Regions from separate parts of the Kocuria sp. cx-455 genome, predicted to be linked through region 1. Evidence: riboswitches for the same ligand, from Rfam matches in the RefSeq annotation. Region 1 holds a riboswitch; each other region holds the start of a gene.

The links. Region 1 has a riboswitch for S-adenosylmethionine ahead of AC3ENJ_RS11015 (methylenetetrahydrofolate reductase). Riboswitches for the same ligand answer to the same signal wherever they lie in the genome.
Region 2: another riboswitch for S-adenosylmethionine. It lies ahead of AC3ENJ_RS01355 (MFS transporter); the one in region 1 lies ahead of AC3ENJ_RS11015 (methylenetetrahydrofolate reductase).
Region 3: another riboswitch for S-adenosylmethionine. It lies ahead of AC3ENJ_RS11720 (acyl-CoA dehydrogenase family protein); the one in region 1 lies ahead of AC3ENJ_RS11015 (methylenetetrahydrofolate reductase).

The regions. Positions count from the first base shown of each region.
Region 1 covers NZ_JBYIPM010000007.1:5,130-12,611, reverse strand. Annotated here, with positions in the region: gene crtI (phytoene desaturase family protein) at 1-489, opposite strand, end outside; gene AC3ENJ_RS11035 (phytoene/squalene synthase family protein) at 486-1,433, opposite strand; gene AC3ENJ_RS11030 (polyprenyl synthetase family protein) at 1,434-2,594, opposite strand; gene AC3ENJ_RS11025 (MarR family winged helix-turn-helix transcriptional regulator) at 2,591-3,118, opposite strand; gene AC3ENJ_RS11020 (fructosamine kinase family protein) at 3,224-4,084, opposite strand; SAM riboswitch class IV at 4,232-4,349, shown strand; gene AC3ENJ_RS11015 (methylenetetrahydrofolate reductase) at 4,392-5,387, shown strand; gene metE (5-methyltetrahydropteroyltriglutamate--homocysteine S-methyltransferase) at 5,517-7,482, shown strand, end outside.
Region 2 covers NZ_JBYIPM010000001.1:279,340-286,821, reverse strand. Annotated here, with positions in the region: gene AC3ENJ_RS01365 (DNA polymerase III subunit alpha) at 1-1,697, opposite strand, end outside; gene AC3ENJ_RS01360 (DUF6504 family protein) at 1,729-2,094, opposite strand; SAM riboswitch class IV at 2,299-2,417, shown strand; gene AC3ENJ_RS01355 (MFS transporter) at 2,458-3,837, shown strand; gene AC3ENJ_RS01350 (NtaA/DmoA family FMN-dependent monooxygenase) at 3,886-5,265, shown strand; gene AC3ENJ_RS01345 (purine-cytosine permease family protein) at 5,347-7,047, opposite strand; gene efeB (iron uptake transporter deferrochelatase/peroxidase subunit) at 7,330-7,482, opposite strand, start outside.
Region 3 covers NZ_JBYIPM010000007.1:167,859-175,340, reverse strand. Annotated here, with positions in the region: gene AC3ENJ_RS11735 (carbohydrate kinase family protein) at 1-605, opposite strand, end outside; gene AC3ENJ_RS11730 (glyceraldehyde-3-phosphate dehydrogenase) at 820-2,235, shown strand; gene AC3ENJ_RS11725 (GNAT family N-acetyltransferase) at 2,320-2,880, opposite strand; gene AC3ENJ_RS11720 (acyl-CoA dehydrogenase family protein) at 3,044-4,321, opposite strand; SAM riboswitch class I at 4,424-4,515, opposite strand; gene AC3ENJ_RS11715 (M18 family aminopeptidase) at 4,568-5,896, opposite strand; gene AC3ENJ_RS11710 (CPBP family intramembrane glutamic endopeptidase) at 5,907-7,094, opposite strand; gene AC3ENJ_RS11705 (glutamine amidotransferase) at 7,165-7,482, opposite strand, start outside.

The sequences.
Region 1 (7,482 bases):
CAGCCGGGGCAGGTTCTTGAGCACCTCCGGAGTCATGAGCTCCCAGGGCTTGGTGAAGTTGGTGTACAGGAAGTACCTCTTGGCCAGCTCGTAGACCTCGGCACCGGACTGCAGATATTCCTTGAGCGCCGTTCCGGAACCCGGGTCGAGGTGCTCGAAAAGTTCTTCCGCTTCCCCGGACACCACGTCCACGGGGTGCGAATCACGGTGCTGTTCGAAGAACGTGCGGTAGCCGGGGGTCAGCTTCTGCAGGTCCAGTTCCTGCTCGGCGCCGGATCCCATGAGGCGGAACCACCGGTCGATGACCTCGGGCATGAGGTACCAGCTGGGTCCGGTGTCGAAGCGGAAGCCCTGGGCGGACCAGCGACCCGAGCGCCCACCGAGGATCTCTTGTTGCTCGAGCAGCAGGACGTCGTGGCCGTCCTTGGCCAGCAGGCCGGCCGTGGCCAGACCCGCGAATCCGCCGCCGATCACCACCGTGCGACTCATGAAACACCTCGCGATCCGGCACCGGAACCAATGCCCGCATCGGAGCGTGGCACCCGTCTGGATCCCGCGAGGACGCGCGCGGCAATGCGCGTCTTGACCGCGGTGGGCACGCTGATGCGCCGTTGGGTCAACGTGGCCGCGGGTACCGCGGCGATCCTGCGAGCCAGTTCGTGGAACAGGCCGTGGGCCAGCAGTACCGCGCGGCGGGCACGCCGGTCGAGCGCGAGAATCCCGGGTACGGCGGCGTCGAGATCCGCGTGGAGATCGGCAAGCAACTCGTTTTTCTCGGCCTCACCCAATTCGGCGGGGTCCGTGTCCGGGAAGTACGTGCGGCCCAGTTGATCATGATCAGCACCGAGATCCCGCAGGAAGTTGACCTTCTGGAACGCGGCACCCAGCCGACGTGCGCTCGCGCGCAGCAGCTCGCGCTGATCGGGGGTGTCAGCACGCGTGCCGGGCAGGCCCATGAACACTTCCAGGCACATGAGACCAATGACTTCCGCGGAACCGTAAATGTAGGTTTCCAGCGACTCGGGGTCGTGTTCGGACACGTCCAGATCCGCGCGCATGGACGCGAAGAACGGCGCGGTGAGTTCACGGCCGAATTCGTGGCGGCGGGCGACATCGGCGAACGCGTGGACCACCAGGTTGGTCGAGAACCCGCTGGTCAGGCCCCGTTCCACCTCGGTTTCGAGTTCGTCCAGGGCCGCACGCACGGGACCCGTGGCCAGCCCGGCGGCAGAGGCGGTGCCGTCCACCACTTCATCGGCCACCCGCACCAGGGCGTAAATGCTGGAAATGTCCCGGCGGCACTCGCGGGGCAGTGTGCGGCACGCCCAGGAGAAGGATGTGGAGTACCGCCCGATGACCTGGCCCGCTGCCGCGGCGGCTGTGCGGGTGTACAGCGGCAGAGGTGCGCGCGAGGATACCTCGGGTCGAGTCACTTACTTCCTCCGATGCAGCACGTAATGACAAATGGCACTGAGCTCGGCGCGTTCTGCGTCCGGCAGCGGCAGCCGCTCCAGTGCGTCCTGCGCGTCGGCCACAAGTTCTGCGGCCAGTTTCACGGCCCTGGTCTCGGCCCCGGCTTGTGCCAGTGCCGCCTTGACCTGCGCCACCGTGATGTTTCCGGCGGCGAATTCAACGAGTGCTTCGCGTGCGTGGGCATCCTGCATCCCGTGAGCCGTGAGCACGGTGGCCTTGCCCTCGCGCAGGTCCGCTTCGGTGGATTTTCCGGTCACTCGTGGGTCCCCGAAGGTTCCCAGAACGTCGTCCACCACCTGGTAGGCCACGCCGATCCGCGAACCCGCCCGCGCGAGGCGAGCGGCGTCCTCCTGGTTTGCGCCGGCCAGCAACGCGCCGGCCCTGAGCGGGGCCTCGAACGAGTAGGTGGCGGTCTTGAGCCGCTCCATGTTGAGGATGTCCTGCACGGCGGGGTGCTGCTGTCCGTAGCGATGCATGGACAGCAGCACGTCGTCCAGCTCACCGGCGGCCGAGGCGGTCACAGCATCGAACACCACTGCGGACACGGCTCGTGAGCGCACCGGATCGGTGGTGCACGTGGTGGCCAGTTGGAGGGCTCCGGCCAGCAGCAGGTCACCGCCGATGATCGCGACCGCCTCACCCAAGTGCTGGGCTTCCTCCGACGGCGCCCCCACACTGTGCGCGTCCCTGCGGTAGAGCTCCCCCACCGTGGGCCGCCCGCGACGCACGGGATCGCGGTCGACCACATCGTCGTGCACCAGAAGCGCGGCATGCAGTAGCTCGAAGGACGCCGCCAGGCGGACACACTCGGGATCGGGGGCGATGCGGGCGTCGCCAGACATCTCGGGATCGGGGCGCCCATCGAAAGCCCGCCAGGCCAGGCGTGTCAGACGCGGTCGCAGCAATTTTCCGCCCGTGACCTGCTCACGAATCCGCGAGCGCAATACCGGAAACCCGGGGCTGCATCGAATCGTGCCCCTGAGGCCGTCGAAATAGGCGTCCAGTTCTTCCGTCACCGCCACGCAGAAGTCGTCCCACCCGGGATCGGAGGTGGCAACCGCCCCGCCGCGCAGTGGCACGGGAAAAGGCTGATGGGTTTCGGTCAACCGTGAAGAGCTCATGCGCGCTCCTCCCCGGTTGCCAGGGGTTCCCCGGGATCCGCCGGTTGCGCGGCCCGGGTGGGTCGATCCCGGAGTTCGTCGCGGTAGCTCTCCATACTGGCCGCGGTTCCCGTGAGAAAAGACAGGACCGCGGCACGCCCGCGCTCATCGAGCTTCTCCAGTTCTTCCTCGACCATGCTCATCATGGGGTACACGTGCTCCATGGTCGTGGCGCGGGACGCGTCCACCGCCCGAATGATCATGCGGCGGCGGTCATCGGGATGGGGCTCACGCACCGCGTGCCCCGCCCGAACCAATCGATCCACCACTGCCGTGGCCGCCGCACTGGTGATGTGAAGCGCGCGAGCCAGCTCGGTGGGGCCCATGGGGTGGCGCATCAAGATGGCCATCGCGTGATAGTCGGTCTCCTTGAGACCCATGATCCTGCGAACCTGATAGCCGATGTCGTCATTGACGCGCACCACGCGGCGCAGCTCGCGGCTTTGAGGGCTGACGACATCGGGTCTGAACCGCGACTCAGCCATCAAGAACCTCGAAATTCTAGGAATTAGAAAAGTTGATCACCATGATGCTTGAAAAGCCTGTGAACTGTCCAACGCGACAAGGCGTGTCTGACTGGTGGTTCCACCTCAGCGCACCCGTTGCAGAGCATCCAGCACGGCGTTCCCGTAGCCGCCACCAAAACGGATCGCGTGCACCAGTAACGGCGGCACCTGGTACCACGGGACACGTTCGCGCCAACCGTCGGCCAGGGGGTAGACCTCGTCGTAGGCGGTGAAGCACGCTTCACCGAACCCGCCGAACAGCAGCATCATGGCCACGTCGTATTCACGATGCCCGTAGAACGAGGACGGGTCGATCAGCCAGTTGCGGCCGTTGGCATCGATCACCCTGTTACCGGCCCACAGGTCACCGTGCAGCAGACTGGGCGGCTCGACCGGCCCGGCCAGTTCGGCCGCACGGGGCGCCAGTTCAGCCAACAGGTCCGACGCCGCAGGGTCCAGTTTTCCCGTGTCGACCGCCGTGCGTAGCAACGGTTCGATCCTGCGATGCAAGAGAAAATCGGCCCAGTCGTCGGTGGGTGAGAGATCCACCGGGAACGAGCCGATACGCTGCGGCAGCTGGGGGTCCAGGGCGCCGAAGTGGGGCGCATCCGCGCGGTGGATCCAGGCCAGGCCGCTGCCGCATTCGGCTTCGGTCGTGGACCCGCCCGCGCCGTTGGATTCGTCGATCCATTCCAGGACCAGACCCTGATCGCTCACGCGGAACACGCGGGGGACGGACACCTCCGCCGGTGCCGCCGCGCGGAGCGCTTCCAGGCCGGCCGCCTCCAACTCGAGCACACCGGCCGGCGCGTCGAGCATGGTTTTGGCGAACAACGGCCCGTCAGGGGTGTCCAGGCGATACGCGGCGGCCGTGTCCCCACCGCTCAGCGATCGCACTCCCGTGACGTCAAGGTCGGCAACGAGGTCTTCGGGCAACTGGTCCATGGTTCTTCTTTACACCATCCCCGCGACATGCGCAGGGCCCCCTGCCACACCGACGACCCGCGCTCACGGGACCACACGATGGAGTCCACGCGTTCCGGGGTGTGATGTGCACCGCCCAAACCTTGTGCTAGTGTCTTCCGCAACAAGGATCAAGAGTCCCGGTGTGAAGCTCTGGCTAACCGGGCGGCAACCCTCCAGCACGTAGCGGGGTGCCCCAGATGAGGATCCGGCCGCCGCGCAACCGCACGGCGAGCAAGTACGGCGCACGGAGCAACCTCCGGCGTCAAGAACCGCCGGAGGTATTTTTATGCCCGCCCTGTCCACACCCCGGGTCTCCACGCAGACCGTCGCCACCGGCCCGCCCACGGGAACCTCGTGGTTGGTGCGCAGACCGCGCCGCGAATCCCTGATCTCGTTCGAGGTGTTCCCGCCGCACCCCGCCCGCGATCCCGCGGCCGTGTGGCGCAACATTGACGCCATGGCCGCTGCCGGTCCGGATTTCTTCTCCGTGACCCACGGTCACTCCGGCGCCAACGGGGTGTCCCGCGAAACCCTGCGGCACCTTCTGAAGCAGACCAAGACCCCCGCGGTGGCCCACTTGACGTGCGGTGGCACCGACCGCGCCGGCCTGGAACGCGCCGTGACGGATTTGCTCGACGACGGCGTGCGCGACCTTCTCGCCCTGCGTGGCGATCCACCCGTGGGTGGTGGCGAGTGGACCACCCACCCGGGTGGCTTCGATCGGGCATCGCAGCTGGTCGAGCTGATCCGCGAGGTCGAGGAACGCATGTTCGGGGCGTGCGAGCGCCCCGGTAAGCGCCCCGTCTCGGTGTCCGTGGCCTGCTACCCCGTGCCCGCCAAGGGCCGAGATTTCGAAGCGGACCTGGCGGCACTGTGGGACAAGCAGCGGGCCGGAGCCGACTACGCCATCACCCAGGTCCTTTACGACGCCCAGGACTATGTGCGGTTCCTGGAACGGGCGCGCTCGGAAGGTATCCACATCCCGATCGTCGCCGGGCTGGTGCCCCTGACGGACATCAAGCGTTTGGGTCGGATGGCCGAGCTGACCGGTGTGCCGATCCCGGAGCGGATCACCGCCTTCCTGAACACCGACGATCCGGCCGAGCTGCGTCGCCGGGGCATCGCGGCAACGCTAACCCTGATCGACGAGCTACTGGACTTCGGTTGCCCGGGCCTTCACTTATTCACGTTCAACCGGCCGGACGCCCCGCTGGCCATTCTCGACCACCTCCGGGTGCGCGACGCCGCCCGCAAGTTCCGCGGGAGCACCTCCGCGGCCTGACCACAGCCCAGCTGCGGTGTCCCCGCAGCCACAGCAACACCGCGCCACCCTACCGACAGAACCCTCTCGCTACGGTCCCAGCGACCGTGGCTTCCCACAACACACCCTTTTACTTCAGGAGCACCCCCAATGACTGCCATTTCCAAGACCTCGTTCCCCGCCGCGACCATCCTGGGATACCCCCGGATCGGCCCCGACCGCGAGCTCAAGAAGGCCCTGGAGGCCTACTGGTCCGAGCCCACGGAGAACCCCGCGCAGACCGTCCTGGACACCCTCACCCAGCTGCGCGAGCGCACCGTGGGCCGCCTCCGGGACCTGGGCCTCAGCGAGCCCTCCGCCGTCCCGTCCGACACCTTCGCCGTGGACCAGACGCTGGACACCGCCCTGGCGCTGGGTGCGGTTCCGGCCCGGTTCCGCGCGGACGGTTTCCGCCCCGCCGCTCCGGACACCCCGCAGGGCATTGAGTTGATCACCGCTTTGTCCCGGGGAACCGATCACCTGGAGCCGTTGGAAATGACCAAGTGGTTCGACACCAATTACCACTACTACGTTCCCGAGATCGGCCCGGACACGCCGCTCTCCGCCCACCCGGAAAGCTTGATCGAACGTTTCGTGACCAGCCGTGACACCACCGGTGCGATCACCCGCCCCGTGCTGGTGGGCCCCGTGACACTGTTGCTGCTGGCCCGCCCGGAAGCCACGGACGCGCCGGGTACCCAGCCCATCGATCGGCTCGATGACGTGGTGGATCTATACATCCAGCTGCTCACCGCGCTCAAGGACGCGGGTGTCCCGTGGGTCGAATTGGACGAGCACGCCCTGGCCGCCGAGGGCTGGGACGTTCCCCACGACACCATCATCGACGCCCTGACCAGGGCCTACACCCGCCTGAGCTTCCCCTCCACCCGCCCCCACATCTTGGTCGCCGTGGGGTACGGGGACGCGGGAGAGGCCGCCCAGCTCGCCCTTGCCGCCACCGATATCGAGGCCCTCGCCCTCGACCTCGACCGCGGCAATGAACCCGGTGAGGCCGCGCTCGAGGCGTGGGGTGAGCGCCCGCTCGTGGCGGGCGTCGTCGGCGGCCGTACGGTGTGGCGCACCGATCTGGAGAAGGCCTCGGAAACCCTGTGCCGGCTCAAGGACACCGCGCGCGGCCCCGTGGGAGTGGGCACCGCGACCCCGCTGCTGCACGTCCCGCACGATGTGGAGCGGGAGACCGCCCTGGATCCGGACATCAAGGAATGGGTTGCGTTCGCGGATCAGAAGGTCGCCGAAGTCGTTACGCTGTCCCGCGGGCTGAGCGACGGCTGGTCCACGGTGGCCGCCGAACTCGGCGAGGACGCGCAGATCCGCTCCCGCCGAGCCGCGCACCCGGCCACGCACCGCCAGGAGGTTCGCGCCCGCACCGCGGCCGTGCAGCAGCGGGACCGCGAGCGCGCGTCGGCCGATGAGCGCCGCACCGCTCAGGCCCAGCGCCTGAACCTACCGCCGCTGCCCACCACGACCATTGGTTCGTTCCCCCAGACCCCCGGCATCCGCACCACGCGCGCCGATTTCCGCGCCGGCCGCATCGACCAGGCCGAGTACACGGAGAAGATCCGGGCCGAGATCGCACAGACCGTGCGCACGCAGGAAGAGCTCGGCCTGGACGTGCTGGTGCACGGTGAACCCGAGCGCAATGACATGGTGCAGTACTTCGCCGAGGGTCTCGACGGATTCGTCACCACCCAGCACGGGTGGGTGCAGTCCTACGGTTCGCGCTGCACGCGCCCGTCCATCCTGTTCGGTGATGTCTCCCGCCCGGCGCCCATCACGGTGGACTGGACCGGTTACGCGGCATCGCGGACGGACCGCCCGGTCAAGGGCATGCTGACCGGCCCGGTCACCATTCTGGCCTGGTCGTTCGTGCGCGACGACGCTCCGGCCCGCGAGGTCGCCGACCAGGTGGCCCTGGCACTGCGCGACGAGATCTCGGACCTCGAGGCCGCCGGAACGGCCATCATCCAGGTGGACGAACCCGCGCTGCGCGAGCTGCTGCCGCTCCAGCTGGCCGACCGCCCCGATTACCTGGACTGGTCCGTGGGATCGTTCCGCC
Region 2 (7,482 bases), on a different contig from region 1:
TCCAGGCGCTCGGTCAGATCCACCAGCAGGTCCAGCTGCCGGTTGGCCTTGAGCTCATCGGCCAGACGAGTCAGTTCGGGGCGCTGGGCGATTTCTTCGCGCAGGGTGGCCCCCGGGACCCGCCACAGTTGCTCCGCAATATGGTCCACGATCTCCTGCCCCAGCCCCAGGGCCAACCCGGCATCCCGCACGGCGCCCCTGGAACGGTAGGCATTCTGCATGCTCATGAGCGTGACCCGACTGCTGCCGAAGCGCTGGAAGATCTCGCGGTAGATCCTGTGCCGTTGCGCGCTCTCCATGTCGATGTCGATGTCCGGCAAGGTGCTACGCCGCGGTGAGAGGAAGCGTTCGAACACCAGGTCGTATTCGAGCGGGTCCACAGGGGAGATTCCCAGCAGGTGCACCACCAGGGACGACACCGCCGACCCGCGTGCCGCGTGCCGGACCTTCAGCCGGGTCATCAGGTCGGAGACCTCCGAGACGGTCAGGAAGTACCCGGCAAACCCCAACTGCGCGATCACGTCCAGCTCACGCTCCATCCGCGAGCGCAGCGATTCCCCGCTCAGGCCAGGGACGGTGCGGTCCCAGTTCTGGTGGGAGTGGAAGCGTTCCAGGCCGGTGTAGCAGCGGGTTCTGAGTTGGGCATCGGGGTCCCCGCTGAGACCGATGACAGAGGCCTCAGGGATCACGGGCTGTCCCACGTGCAGGTCCGTGACGGGGTCCTGGCTGCAGCGTTCGGCCAGCCGGTAGGTGTCCGCGAGCAGGTGCGCGGCCCCGGAGACACCCAGGTTTGCGGCCGAGGAGATCTCGTGGGCGAGCCGGGTCATCTGCGCGGTGTCTTTGAGCCAACCCTGCCCCGTGGGTTGCAGTACCCCGGGGTCCGAACCGGCCAGCTCCCCCAGGGACAGCAGGGTGCGAGCGGCATCCAGCACGTCCGCGGTGACGGCTTGCCCGGGGTGGGCGTAGCGCACGGCGTTGGTGAGGATCACGGGCAGCCCGGCCTCACGCCCCACGGTGAGCATCCGCACGGCGTGACCGGTGCTGAGGGTGCTGCCCTGCGGTGCCAGGTGGGTTGCGGTCTCCACGATGAGGCATCCTGCCGGTAGTACGCGCTGCCACGCGCGCAGGGCCGTGCGCGCGGCCCGGTAACGGCGCCGGGCCAGCAGAGATCCCACGTCCGAGTCCGGGCCCGTGAGCACCACCAGGCCGGGGGCTGCCCCGCCCGCCGCGCGGTGTACGTGGCGGGCGATCTGTTCCCGGGTCAGTCCGATGGGGTGGGCGCCATGGTGGTCGTGGTCACGGTGAGCCGCGGACACCAACCGGCACAGGGACGCGTACCCGGCCCCTCCGTTGCCACCGGTGGCCAGCACCACCACGCGCCCGATCACCCGGGGCGAGGGCACGGCGCCGCGCTGGGGACGGCCGTTCTGACCCTGCTGGCCGGTGGCGGCCCGGGAGTGCTTGCCCGACGACGCCGCTCCCGGGCCCAGCAGCGCCAGGTCCACTCCCAGCACGGGAGCCACCCCGTGCTGTTGGCAGGCCAGCACGTGTTTGACCACCCCGTACAAGCCGTCCCGGTCCGTGCACGCCAGGATCTGCGCCCCGTAGGACGCCGCTACCTGGGCGAGCTCGTGGGGGCGAGCCACGCCGTAGTGCGCGCTGTAGGCGGTGGCCACGCGCAAATGAGGGAAACGCATACCTCATATTCGAAACTTTGTTCTATTAATGTCAAACCCCCTGGTCAACCACGAGCCACCACTGACCGGTGACCTCATGACGCACCAGTTCCAGCGTGCGAGGCACCACGGCCCCGCGCTGAGCCGCCTGGACGCGCCAGTGTTGCCGATCCACCACGGACTGTCCGCTTTCCCGCGGAACCCTCTCTTCCACCTCCCACCAGCGGCGACGTTCGTACCAGCGCTGCGGCGGGGCCGTGATGCGGTGCAGCCTGCCGCGAAACACCAGCTCGCGCGGAGCTCCCGCTGCATCGCAATGCACCTCGCACGGCTGCCCCCATCCCTCGTCGAGCCGCACCGCGCCGTGCGTCTCGTTCCGCGTGAGGTCCGTATGGTTTACCGCAGCCAGTACCGTCATGACTCGTTCACCCTCCCGGTGTATTCGAAACTTTATTCGACTACCGTGAGGGTGCCAAGGGTCGCCGACACGCATAAGCGGAACGCTCCGGTGGCCCTTGCGACGGCCGGCGGCCGTGCCGTGCGAGGTGTCGTCGGACCAGCAGTCATAAAACTTCATCGTTTGTGGCGCTCGACATGCGCGTGGTTACGTTGTCGCCATAAGAATCACGAGTTCCGGTGCGAAGCCCTGGCTGGCCGGACGGCAACCCTCAGACGCTGTCGTGGGGTGCCCCAGGTGATGATTCGGCCCGCCGTCAGTTCCGGCGCGGGCAAGGACGGCGTCCGGTCCAACATTCCGTGGCGCCCCGTCATGAGGAGTGTCATGGCCCCCGCCACCGCCCCGGTGCCCACGGTCACCGATTCATCATCAGCCCAGCGGACCCAACCCGCCACGGATCACGCGCTCGCGAGCGTGGGATCCGCAGTGCGTGACAAGAAGCGCGTGCTCGCCGCGTCCTTCGTGGGCACGACCATCGAATGGTACGACTTCTACCTCTACGGTGCCGCCGCAGCCCTGGTGTTCAGTCACTATTTCTTCCCGCAGGGTTCGGGCGTGGGCTCGATCATTGCCTCGTTCGCGACCTTCGCCATTGCGTTCTTCTTCCGGCCCCTGGGCGGCATCATTGCCGGGCACCTGGGTGACCGGATCGGCCGCAAGGCCCTGTTGGTCGCGTCCCTGTTGATCATGGGCGTGGCCACCACGGTGATCGGGCTGCTGCCGGGCTTCTCGCAGATCGGCTGGTTCGCCGTGGCCCTGCTCGTTGCCTGCCGCATTGCCCAAGGGTTGTCCGCCGGCATGGAGTGGGGAGGTTCCGCGGTGCTCTCCGTGGAACACGCACCCAAGGGGTTGCGCGGACTGTTCGGTTCCTTCACGCAGGTGGGTTCGGCGGCCGGCATGCTCTTGGCCACCGCGTTCTTCGCGATCATGCAGGGCGTCACCACCGCCGAGCAGTTCCAGGCGTGGGGCTGGCGCGTACCCTTCCTGTTCTCCGCAGTGCTCGTGATCATCGGCCTGATCATCCGCGCCGGCATCGAGGACGCCGAGGAGTTCCAAGAGGTCAAGCGCGAAAAGGCCGCCGCGACGTCGCCCGTGCGTGAGGTGCTCACCCAGCACACCCGCGGCGTGATCGTCTGCATCGGTCAACGCATGATCCAGCCGGCCATCTTCTCCATCCTCACCGTCTACACGCTCACCTACGTGACGCAGCAGCGCGGCGCGAGTCAGTGGGTCATGATCTCCATCCTGATCGCCGCCGCCGTGGGCCTGGTGGGCGGCCCGTTCTGGGGCTGGCTCTCCGACCGCGTGGGACGCCGCCGCATCTCCATCATTGCCGCGGCCGCCATCGGCGTGTTCGTGTGGCCCTACTTCTACTACCTGGACCACGGGCCGCTGGCCTTGCTGCCGCTGGTGTACCTGATCGGCATGGCCGTGCTGCATGACAGCATCTACGGCCCTCAGGCCGCTCTGTTCGCCGAGCAGTTCCCCACCCACCTGCGCTACTCCGGGGTGTCCCTGGGTTACCAGGTGGGCACCATTCTCTCCGGCGGTCTGACCCCCATGATCGCCGCGTGGCTCGTGGCCACCGGCGGCTCCCCCTGGCTGCTGTGCGGTTACTTGAGCCTGCTGGCCGTGATCTCCGTGGTCACCGGCCGCATGGCCAAGGACACCGTGACCGACGCACCCGAGATCGCTCAGTACTGACTCGGCACCACCCGCACACGCGCCAGTACCAACCCGAAAGGATCCCTTTTGCCCCGCCCCTTGCTGCTCAATGCCTTCGAAATGCCCGTGCCCGTCCACCAGTCCCCCGGACTGTGGCGCCACCCCGAGGACCAGTCGCGCAACTACGCGCAACTGTCCCACTGGGAGCGGGAGGCCCAGATCATCGAGAACGCGGGCTTCCACGGCCTGTTCCTGGCCGATGTCCTGGGACTCTACGACGTGTACGGCGGGTCCGCGGACGCCGCCCTGCGCGGTGGCGTTCAGGTGCCCCAGCTGGACCCACTGATCCTGGCACCGTTGCTGGCCAAAGCCACCAGCACCCTCACCATCGGCGTGACCGCCTCGGTCACCTACGCGGCTCCCTATGACCTGGCGCGCCGCTTCTCCACCCTGGACGCCCTGACCGACGGGCGGATCGCGTGGAACGTGGTGACCTCCTACCAGGAATCGGCGGCGCGCAATCTGGGCCTGGGTCAGCAGCTGCCCCACGACCAGCGTTACGACCGCGCCGACGAATACATGGACGTGGTCTACTCGCTGTGGGAGGGCTCCTACGCGGACGATGCCTATGTCGCGGACGCCGCGAGCGGCGTCGTCGTGGATCCCGAGAAGGTCAAGGGAGCGGGGCATTCCGGCGAGTACTTCGACGTCCAGGCTCCCGCCCTGGTCGCGCCAACACCGCAGCGCACACCGTTCCTGTTCCAGGCCGGGGCCTCCCCGCGCGGGCTGAAGTTCGCGGCCAAGCACGCGGAGGCCGTGTTCTTCTCCGGGCCCACTCCCGAGCAGGTCGCCAAGTGGACGGCCGGTCTGCGCGAGGCCGCCGCCGAGTACGGCCGCGATCCCCGCTCGATCAAGGTCTTCACCAACGCCGCGGTGGTCGTGGCCGAGACCTCCGAGGCCGCCCGCGAGCGCCTCGAGTCCTATAAGCAGTACGTGGACGTCGACGCCGCGCTCGCCCTGTTCGCCGGCTGGACCGGAGTAGATCTGTCCAGCGCGGACCCGGATGCCCCGCTCGAGCACGTGGAGACGGACGCCAACCGGTCGGCGCTGGCCTCGTTCACCAAGATGGATTCCGAGGGCGCGTGGACCCCGCGCCGAGTCGCCGAGTTCGTGGCCGTCGGCGGCCGCGGCCCCGTGATCGTCGGCTCCCCCGAAGAGGTCGCCGACGAGCTCCAGCGCTGGGTCGAGGTCGCGGACCTGGACGGCTTCAACATCAACGCGTGCGTGCGCCCGGCCGATTTCGAGCGCTTCGGCCGGTTCGTCACGCCCGTTCTGCGCGAACGCGGTGTGCTGACCGCCGACGACGCCGCTTCCGCTACCTCCCGCACGGCCCGCGAGGTCTTCGGCGGGGCCGGGCCCCGCTTGCGTGAGGATCACGCGGGGGCGAAGTTCCGGTTCGGGAGCTAAGACCGCCGCGTTGTCAGTAGAAGGTCCCCCGGGCACGTGACGTGTCCGGGGGATCTTTTTGTTTTGTATCAGCTCGCGCAATCAACGTTGCGCGGGCAGCACGTACTTCCCCGTTTTGTCGGTGGCCAGCGCCAGGGACGAGATGTACTGCTTGGATCCGTCCGGAGCCAGTTCATTGGAGAGCAGCATGTCCGGGCGCTCAAACTCCATGCCGGTCACATGACAGGTAAGTGTCACGTCCGAGGGGTTGCCGTCCGCATCAACCATGGGCAGGTCGATTCCGTCATCCACGCGCCGCAGGTAGTACCGCCCCTGAGTCAGCACAGCCATGACGGGTGTGACGATCATGGCGATCAGGACCGCGAAGATCGGCGAATACGGTGCCACCGCCGGACCGAAAGCGCCGAAGAACATAGCGATGGAAATACCCGCCGAGAGCGCCAACGACGTCACGCCCACTGGATTCCAGTTGTAGAGCATTCCTCGACGGAACTCGGGGTACTTGGGTGAAAGTTTGAGGATGTACTTGTTGACCACGATGTCCGTGGCAACCGTGACGATCCAGGCCATGGCGCAGTTGGCGTAAAAGCCCAAGATGGTGTTGAGGAAGTCGAACATGTTCAGTTCCATCAGTGCCAGGGCGATGGCCAAGTTGACCACCACGAAGACCATGCGGCCCGGATAGGTGCGGGTCACCCGGGTGAACGAGTTGGTCCACGCCAGAGATCCTGAGTACGCGTTGGTCACGTTGATCTTCACCTGAGAGATGACCACCAGGATCACCGCCAGGGTCATGGCCAGCCACGCGGGCATCATCTCCCGGTAGACGCCCAAGAACTGGTGGACCGGTTCATTGGCGGTCGCAGAGGCTGCCGGGTCCAATGTCGCAATCAAATACACCGTGATGAACAGACCGGTGATCTGCTTGATCGCGCCGAAGATCACCCAACCGGGGCCGGCCAGAATGACGGCGCGCCACCAGGCCACACGGTTCTCATCGGTCTTGGGTGGCATGAATCGCAAGTAGTCGATCTGTTCGGCGATCTGAGCGATCAGTGACAGGCACACGCCGGCGGCCAACATGACTGAGGCGAAGCTCACCCCGGCACCCGCGCCTGATTCACCCTGATACGCGAAGAAACTACCCACGGAATCGGGATTGGCCAGGACCAGATATCCCACGGGGATCACCATGAGCACGAGCCACAGCGGGGTGGTCCAGACCTGCAGCGTGGCCAAGGTTTTCATCCCGTAGATGACCAGGGGGATGATCAGCAGGGTCGACAGCGCATAGCCGATGGGTTTGGGGATACCCAGCCCAAGTTCCAGGCCCTGAGCCATGATGGAACCTTCGAGGGCAAAGAAAATGAACGTAAAGGTCGCAAAGATCACGTTGGTGATCACGGACCCGTGGTACCCGAATCCCGAACCGCGGGTAATCAGGTCCAGGTCAATGTTGTACCGAGCCGCGTAGTACGCCAGGGGCAACCCGGTGACAAAGATGATGAACGCGGCAACGGTAATACCCAGCAATGCATTGGTGGTTCCGTGCGCGATTCCGACATTGGCGCCAATGGAGAAGTCCGCCAAATAGGCAATCCCACCGAGTGCGCTCGTGGCGACCACACCCGCGCCCCATTTCCGGTAGGAACGCGGTGCAAACCGAAGTGTGTAATCCTCCAGACTCTCGCGAGTGGCCGCTCGCGCGTCCGCGTTGGTGCCTGGTGAGACGGTAGTTGTCGATCCTTCGTGGTCCGGACGTGTCCGAGTATCTAACGACATGTGTTCGATCTTTCTTCTGGGCAGCTCCGAGAGCTGAAAGATGCGTGATGATCCGGTGGAAGGCTCTGTGTATGACCAGCTACGAATCCATGGGAGGCCGGTTCGTGTTGTGCATCCAACCGGCGACCCCAGAAGAACTATGGCCCCGAATTATTTCGGGAATGTTTTCGATCGACGACACTTCTGTGTCGGGGAAAGCCATTCGTGTAACGATTGAAAGAAGGGTCGCCGCCGATTCATCGGCAGCGACCCTTCGACAGTCACCTCGCACTCGCGAGAGCATCACACGGCTTGAGCTCGTCCCTCAAACAACTGCTGCCCCACGTACGCCCCGGGCTCGTTCGGAATCCCGGGCGGCACGGCGAACAGCCCGGACCCAGTGTGGCGCAGGTACTCGCCCAGCGCGTCCTGACGGGCCAGTTTGTTCTGGATCGG
Region 3 (7,482 bases), 160 kb from region 1:
TGCAACCATGCCCGGGCGCTGTCCTCGACGGGGCGGTTCGGATAGAGCCACAGCAGATCTTCGTCCGAGGCCTTCACGATGTCCGCGGACGCCACAATGGCCTCCGCACGAGCGCGGGCATCCGAAGAATCCGGAATGATGGTGGGCCGGCAATTGGGATCGTAAGAAATCAGGGCGTGGTCATGGGCGCGCTCCACCGCCTTGCGGACCAGGGTCGCGCCGGGTTCGAGCATCGCACCGATGGAGCCCACGTGCAGCAGGCCGGTCTCGCCGAGGAGCTGATCGATCTGGTTGTCTGAGACGTCCAAGGACCAATCCAGCTGGAAGTCGTACGTTGCGGCGCCGGTCTGATCCAGCGTGGCCTGCGCGACCGAGGTGGGCTTGGAATCCGGGCTGAACGGCAGGCTCACCTTATTGTCCCGCAGGTGAGCGGCCACTTGTTCGCCGTACTCGTCCTGACCGTAACGGCCCAGGAACTGTACCGACTGACCCAAGCGCGCAAGGCCCACGGCCACATTCATGGGGCTTCCGCCCACGTGCGCGCGGGGTGCTTCACCCTTGCGCGAGACCACATCCACGAGAGCTTCACCGATCACCGTCAACATGGCTCCACGGTAGCAAAGGCGGCCGCCACGAAGGGGGTACCGCGGCGGCGTCGTCACCTAATGAGATACGCACGCGAGGGGTGCGCGAGCCACGTACACTGACGTACGACGAACCGCCTCATCCCTACGGGGCGCCATCACGCTAGACCGCACAACGAAGCGCGGCACAACACGGCCCCCACGACGAAGTCCGGGTCGAGGAAGAAGGATGCTGATGAGCACCACCTGGTCCGATCGAGAAGCACTTGCCGAAGCACTGGTCCCCCTGGTGGGCCGTTTGCACCGCGAGAACAAGGTGGTCACCACCGTGTTCGGCCGGTCACTGGTTCACAAGTCCGTCACCGAGATCATCAAAGCGCACCGCTTCACCCGCCGCATCCTGGGGGAAGAGCTGCCATTGAAGGACACCCTCGACATCGTCGAGACGCTGACCAAGCTCCAGCTGGGTACGTGCAACATCGACGTGGCCAAGCTGGCCCAGGGGTACCAGGAATCCGGTGGCACCGACCTCGAGGCGTACTTGCGTGAGCGGCTGGCTTCCGTGGTTGATCTCCAGGGTGAGAACGAACCCGAGTCTCAGGACGTGGTGCTCTACGGCTTCGGTCGCATCGGCCGTCTGCTGGCCCGCATCCTCATCAACCGCAACGACGGAACCGGCCTGAACCTGCGCGCCGTGGTGGTCCGCAAGAAGCCGGGCAACGACCTGGTCAAGCGCGCTTCTCTGCTGCGCCGAGACTCCGTGCACGGCCCGTTCGACGGCACCATCACCGTGGACGAAGACCAGAACATCATCACCGCCAACGGTGTGGCCATTCAGTTCATTTACGCGGGCTCCCCGGCCGAGGTGGACTACACCGAGTACGGCATCGACAACGCCCTGGTGGTCGACAACACCGGCGCGTGGCGTGATGAAGAGGGACTTTCCCAGCACCTTCAGTCGAAGGGGGTCGCCAAGGTCCTGCTGACCGCTCCCGGTAAGGGCGAACTCAAGAACATTGTGTGCGGCGTGAACGACAAGGACATTGTGGCCGAGGACAAGATCCTCTCCGCAGCATCCTGCACGACCAACGCCATCACCCCGGTCGTCAAGGTTCTCAACGACCAGTACGGCATCAAGCAGGGTCACGTCGAGACCGTTCACTCGTACACCAATGACCAGAACCTCATTGACAACTGGCACAAGGGTGACCGCCGCGGCCGCTCCGCAGCGCTGAACATGGTCATCACCGAAACCGGTGCGGCCAAGGCCGTGGCCAAGGCCCTGCCCGAAATGAAGGGCAAGCTCACCGGCAACGCCATCCGCGTGCCAACCCCGGACGTCTCCATGGCCATCCTCAACCTGCAGCTCGAGAATGCCCCCGAGACCGCGGACGAGGTCAACGCGTTCCTCAAGGACATCTCCTTGAACTCCGGGCTGCGCAAGCAGATCGACTACGTGGACTCCCCGGACGTCGTCTCCACCGACCTGGTCGGTTCCCGCCGCGCCGGCGTGGTGGACGGGCTGGCCACCATCGTCAACAACAACTCCCTGGTGCTCTACGTCTGGTACGACAACGAGTTCGGCTACTCCTGCCAGGTGGTGCGCGTTCTCGCACGCATGGCCGACATCGCCATGCCGCAGCTACCGTAGGCTCCCCAACCACCGACGACGCCGCCCCGGCCACCTTTCGCACGAACGGTGACCGGGGCGGCGTCGTCGGCTGGAATGCACAACTCAGGGGCCGCTGGACCCCTGCCGCGCACCCGGTGCATTGTTAGAACCCTTCTGGGCGTGACCAGGGGTTCCAACGACGCATGAGGTGTACACGACCTCGCCATCGACCCGTTCAATGGTCGGGTGCAGACCCACCTTGCGCGCCACACGTTCGGATGCGCCATGACCGGGAGAAATGTGCGCGGTGAAGTGCGCAATGTCATCTGCCCGCAGCAACCCCGCCATCGCCGACGCCGCTTCGGTCGCGTAACCGCACCCCCACCACCGGGTGCCGATCACCCAGGCGAGATCCGCGGACCGTTCAGTTCGCCGGATCGTGGCCTGCACATATCCAATGGCTTCTGCCGTGGCCGCCGATCGCACGATCCAGTTACGCCATTCTTCGGCCCCGTCCGGTGAGGTTCCCGTGACCTGGAGCGCGTACCGTGCGGTGAGTTCCTCGAGCGTGGGTGGCCGGCCGCCCGTGAACTCGTAGAGCGCTGGATCTCCGAGCACCTCGAGCATTTCTGAGGCGTGATCGACGCGCAGCGGTTCCAAGGTCAAGCGAGTGGCACATCCCATGGCCTGTTAGAACCTTCCTTTCCACGTGGTGCATGGTTGGAACCCTATTGCGCGTGACCAAGGGTCCCAACGACGCATGAGGTGTAGGCGAAGGCTCGGGCGGCACCTGTGACGTGGTCGCGGCAGCGCCTGGAGGGCGCCGCAGGATCGAGACCGTTCAGCTCTACTCCGCTGGGGTTCCGCCGGAGGGCTTGACCTCACCAATGGCGTTGAGGCCGAACATCGGGGTCCCGTTGACGCGGTGGTCGCCCACAATGCGCGCTTTGTACATCGTGGGGTTGTGGGTGGCCACCGTGCGCGCGTTGCGCCAGAAGCGGTCCAGGGACTTGGATCTGCCCACAGCGGAGGCGCCGAGCAGGTCGAAGATCCCGTCGGTGACGTCGCGCACCAGTTCCGGGACAACCACCTGCGCGTGCGCCACCGGCACCTCACACGCGTTGGTCAACTCCTGGGGGTTGGCGAGAAGGGGCTCGCCCCCGAGCACGCCGATGGCGGCGTCGAGCTCACGGGCCGCCTGAAGAACAATGGCCCGCGCGGCGGCAGTCTTGGCACCGAGCTCACCCACGCGCTGCAGAATCTGCGGATCCTCGCACGCGACAGATCCCGTGCCGGTGTTGAAACCGCGGGTGCGCGAACGCACCAGGTGCACGCCCTCGTCGATCGCGGCCTTGGCAATGCCGGCCTCGACGGCGAGGAGCACGAGCTGGAACACGGCGGTCTCCTGGGTGGCCCGACCGTCGCGGTTGCGCACGTGGTCCGCCGGAACCCTGACCCCACGGAAGTGGGTGGTGCCCGTTCCGGTGAGTTGCTGGCCGAAGCCGTCCCAGTCATCGAGCAGTTCAATGCCGTCCCACGAGGTTTTCACCAGCGCGTGCGAGCGCTCCTCCAGACCGGGGATCTGGGCGGTGACCTGGATCCAGTCGGAGAAGATGGAGCCGGTCGAGTAGTACTTGGTGCCGTTGAGTTCCCACTCGCCGTCGGTGGTCCGGGTGAGTGTGGTGGCCGCGGTGCCCAGGGCCGCACCGGATCGCTCGGTCGCGGCATTGCCCACGGTCTCACCGTCGGCAATGCGTGGGAACCAGACGTCGGATTCGTCGGAGCCGAGACTCGCAATGAATCCCAGGTGTGAGCGGTACACGTGTGCCACGTTGGAGTCGGCGGCGGCCAGAGCGATCAGCAACTCGGCGACCTGCTCCAGGCTGGCACCGTAGCCGCCCCGCGAGCGCGGGACCGTGAGCGCGCCGAAACGCCGTTCATTGAGCCATGCGAACTGCTCGAACGGAAGGATCCGTTGTTGTTCGCGTTCCACAGCCCCGCCGGCAATGCGGTTGAACACCGGCTGGAACACGTCGAAGAGGTCGCGGGTGCTCAGGGGCTCCGCCACGTCCAGCTGATGTTTGGTGGGGGCCAACTGTTCTGTGGTCCGGGTATCGATACTCATCTTCTCGGGTGTCCCTCGCGTTCTGTCGCGATGCTCCGCACCGTCGACCGAGAGCAGCCCGGCGCACGGGCGTGACCGTGCGAACCGCGGGAGCTGAAAAGCTGTCCATCGGTCGTGGCGGAAGCACCGTCCCGGTATCCGGGTGGTTGCTGCGGCGTTGACGAGCCACGTCTCTCGGCCGCTCTTGATGGCGTTACGGGTTCAGGCCATCACGGGCTCAGAACGACTGTCAACACACGTGACGTTCTATGACCGCCAGAACGCCCCGGTCACCCGGGACAGCGCATGAAGGTCGTCCACGTGGGCGAGTTCGCGGGCGGAGTGCATCGACAGCAGTCCCACGCCCACATCCAGCGTGCGCATACCCAGCCGGGTGGCCGTAATCGGTCCGATGGTGGAACCGCACGGCACGTTGTTGTTCGAGACGAACTGCTGATAGCTCACCCCGGCGCGCTCGCACGCGTCCGCCCACAGCCCCGCACCCACGGCATCCGTGGTGTACCGCTGATTGGCGTTGATCTTGAGCAGCGGCCCGGCACCGGGTTCCGGGGTGTTCACGGGGTCGTGGTGCCCCCGGTAATTGGGGTGCACCAGGTGCCCTGCGTCCGCGGACAGGCACACCGATGCGGATAAGGAGCGCCGGTAATCGTCCTGCGATTCGCCCCGCGCCGCACTGACCCGGACCACAACGTCCTCCAGGAACGGACCGGCCGCGCCCGAGCGTGTGGCGGAGCCGACCTCCTCGTGGTCGAATGCGGCCAGCATCGAGATCTGCAACGCGGAATCGAGGTCCTCGGCACTTTCGACCATGGCGTGCAGCCCGGCGTACACGGAGGACAGGTTGTCCAACCGACCGCTGGCGAGCAGTTGCCGCCGCTGCCCGATCAGCTCCGGCCTCTGCGTGTCCGCGAGCACCACGTCGTAACCGACGATGCGCTCCGGGGTCACCGATGCCTCGACCGTGTCCGCGAGCAACCCCAGCACATCGGCGTCCTGAACCGACCCGGTCCCCCAGATGGGTTGCACGTGCTGTTGCTTGTCGAGCTTAAGACCCTCGTTGGCCGCGCGATCCAAATGGATGGCGAGTTGTGGAATGCGCGCGATGGCCTCGGTCGAGCACAGGTGCTGCGAGAGTTCACCGTTCTCATCGCGGACCACGAGCCGCCCGGCCAGGCGCAGATCCCGGTCCAGCCACGAGTTCAACAACACCCCGCCGTAAACCTCCACCCCGGCCTGGTACCAGCCGTGGGACACCGTGGTGGGTTTGGGTTTGAGCTTGAATCCGGGTGAATCCGTGTGGGCGCCCAGAATTCGGTAGCCGACCCCCGGGCGAAGATTGCGCGGGGCCACCCATGCGACCAGCGCGCCGTCACGAATCGTGAAGTGCCTCCCGGCGACGTCGCTCCAGGCCTCGGTCTCGTTCAGTTGCGTGAATCCTGCTCCGCGCAGCAGCTGCGCCGCGGCCTCGACCGCGTGGTAGGAGCTGGGCGATGCCATGACGTAATCGCCCAGCGCGCGGGCGTAGCCGAACGGGGCACGGTGAGAATCCAAATCAGAAACGCAGTGTGGGGCCATGCAGCACAGTCTAGGGAGTGCGGTCCTGGTTGCTGGAAGAACCGCCCCCGCGGGGTCCTTGGTTCGGGCTCGTCGTCTTGCGCACGTCCAGCAGGCCCACCGGGCGCCCCTGACCGTCCTGGACCGTGTACGGGCCGTACTGCTCGGGCAGGGAGAGGTAGTTATGGGTGCGGGGATCCACCACGAATGCCGCGAGTTCGGAGCCGTTCTGGCTGACCACGAGTGGCCGCTGAGCGAGCGAGGGCAACCGCGGCCGGGGCGGCAGGATGATGGTGCGGGAGGTGGCAATCCGCGCCTTGCGCGCCATCCGGAACACGACCACAAGGAATATCCCGTTGATCGCAAGCGTGAAGAGGACTTCGATGGGCCCGCCGCTCGTATCGTTGAGGTCCGCCAGCCCGACCATGGCCATGAGTGTGACCGTGCAGTTGTTGACCACGTGGAGGGCGACCGCCGCTTCCAGCCCACCGGTACGCCACGTGAGCACCCCCATGGTGATCGCCATGATGGCAATGGCGGTCTGTCCCCAAACGTCGTAGAGGTGCCCGGCGACGAACAGCGGCACCGGCAGGAGAATGGCCCATGCCGGGTGCTTCAGCCACCGGCCCACCGTCTGCATCAGATAACCGCGGAAGACCAGTTCCTCCGCAAAACACTGAATGGGCACCAGCACCACCACCATGAGCAGCAGCCAACCCCACTGGGGCGCCACGGTGAATTCTATTGCCTCGCCGCCGGCCATGAGGTCGAGCAGGATGGACAGGCCATTGACGATCACGAAAATGGCCAAGGCCGCGAGTCCGCACCGGAGCAGCCACTTCCAGCGCAACCGCCCCGTCACCGAGTGGAGCAGCCCCAGGGGCCGCGGACCCATGATCCATCTGGCCAGGTACGCCGCCGGTGCCAGCAGCGCGACTGACCCGAATAGGAAGAAGAAGATCAACGGATCCAGCTGGTTCACGCCGGTCACGTCATCGAGCTCCATGGGGTTGTCCATGAACAGGATGATCGGAATGGCGAACAACACCGACAGGACGAGGAACAAGAAGAACAGGATGGCGCCCTCGACGAGCGGCTTCCACCATGCGTGGTTCCGATCCGCCCGGCCCAGCCGGTGATACGCCAGCGTGCGCAGCTGTTCGGGCGGTACCGGGGACGGCGCGGGTGGCTTGCTCCAAGGCGCGGGATGCTGGCTCATGGTCCCACGCTATCGGTCGCCGGTGCGCGGTGCGGTCATTGTCACGGGCGTGTGCAGCGGACGTGTGTCCCTACACCGCGTAACGGTCCACGAACGCCGCCAGGATTTTCTTGGGCTGATCCACCTCGGGGCCGTCCTTGACCCGGTCGATGACGGTGTGGGTGTCCTCCGGCCGGAAGTACCCCAGATCCTTGTAGGCGACCACCCGGTTGATCAGACCCTGCGGATCGAGTTCCGGGTGGAACTGGGTGGCGTAGAGATTTTGTTTGATCCGGTACATCTGCACCTCGCACACGGTTCCGGTGGCCAGCAACACCGCATTGGCGGGCAGCGATCGCGTGCCTTCCTTGTGCCCCACGTACGCGGTGAACTCCCCCGGCAGGTGGCA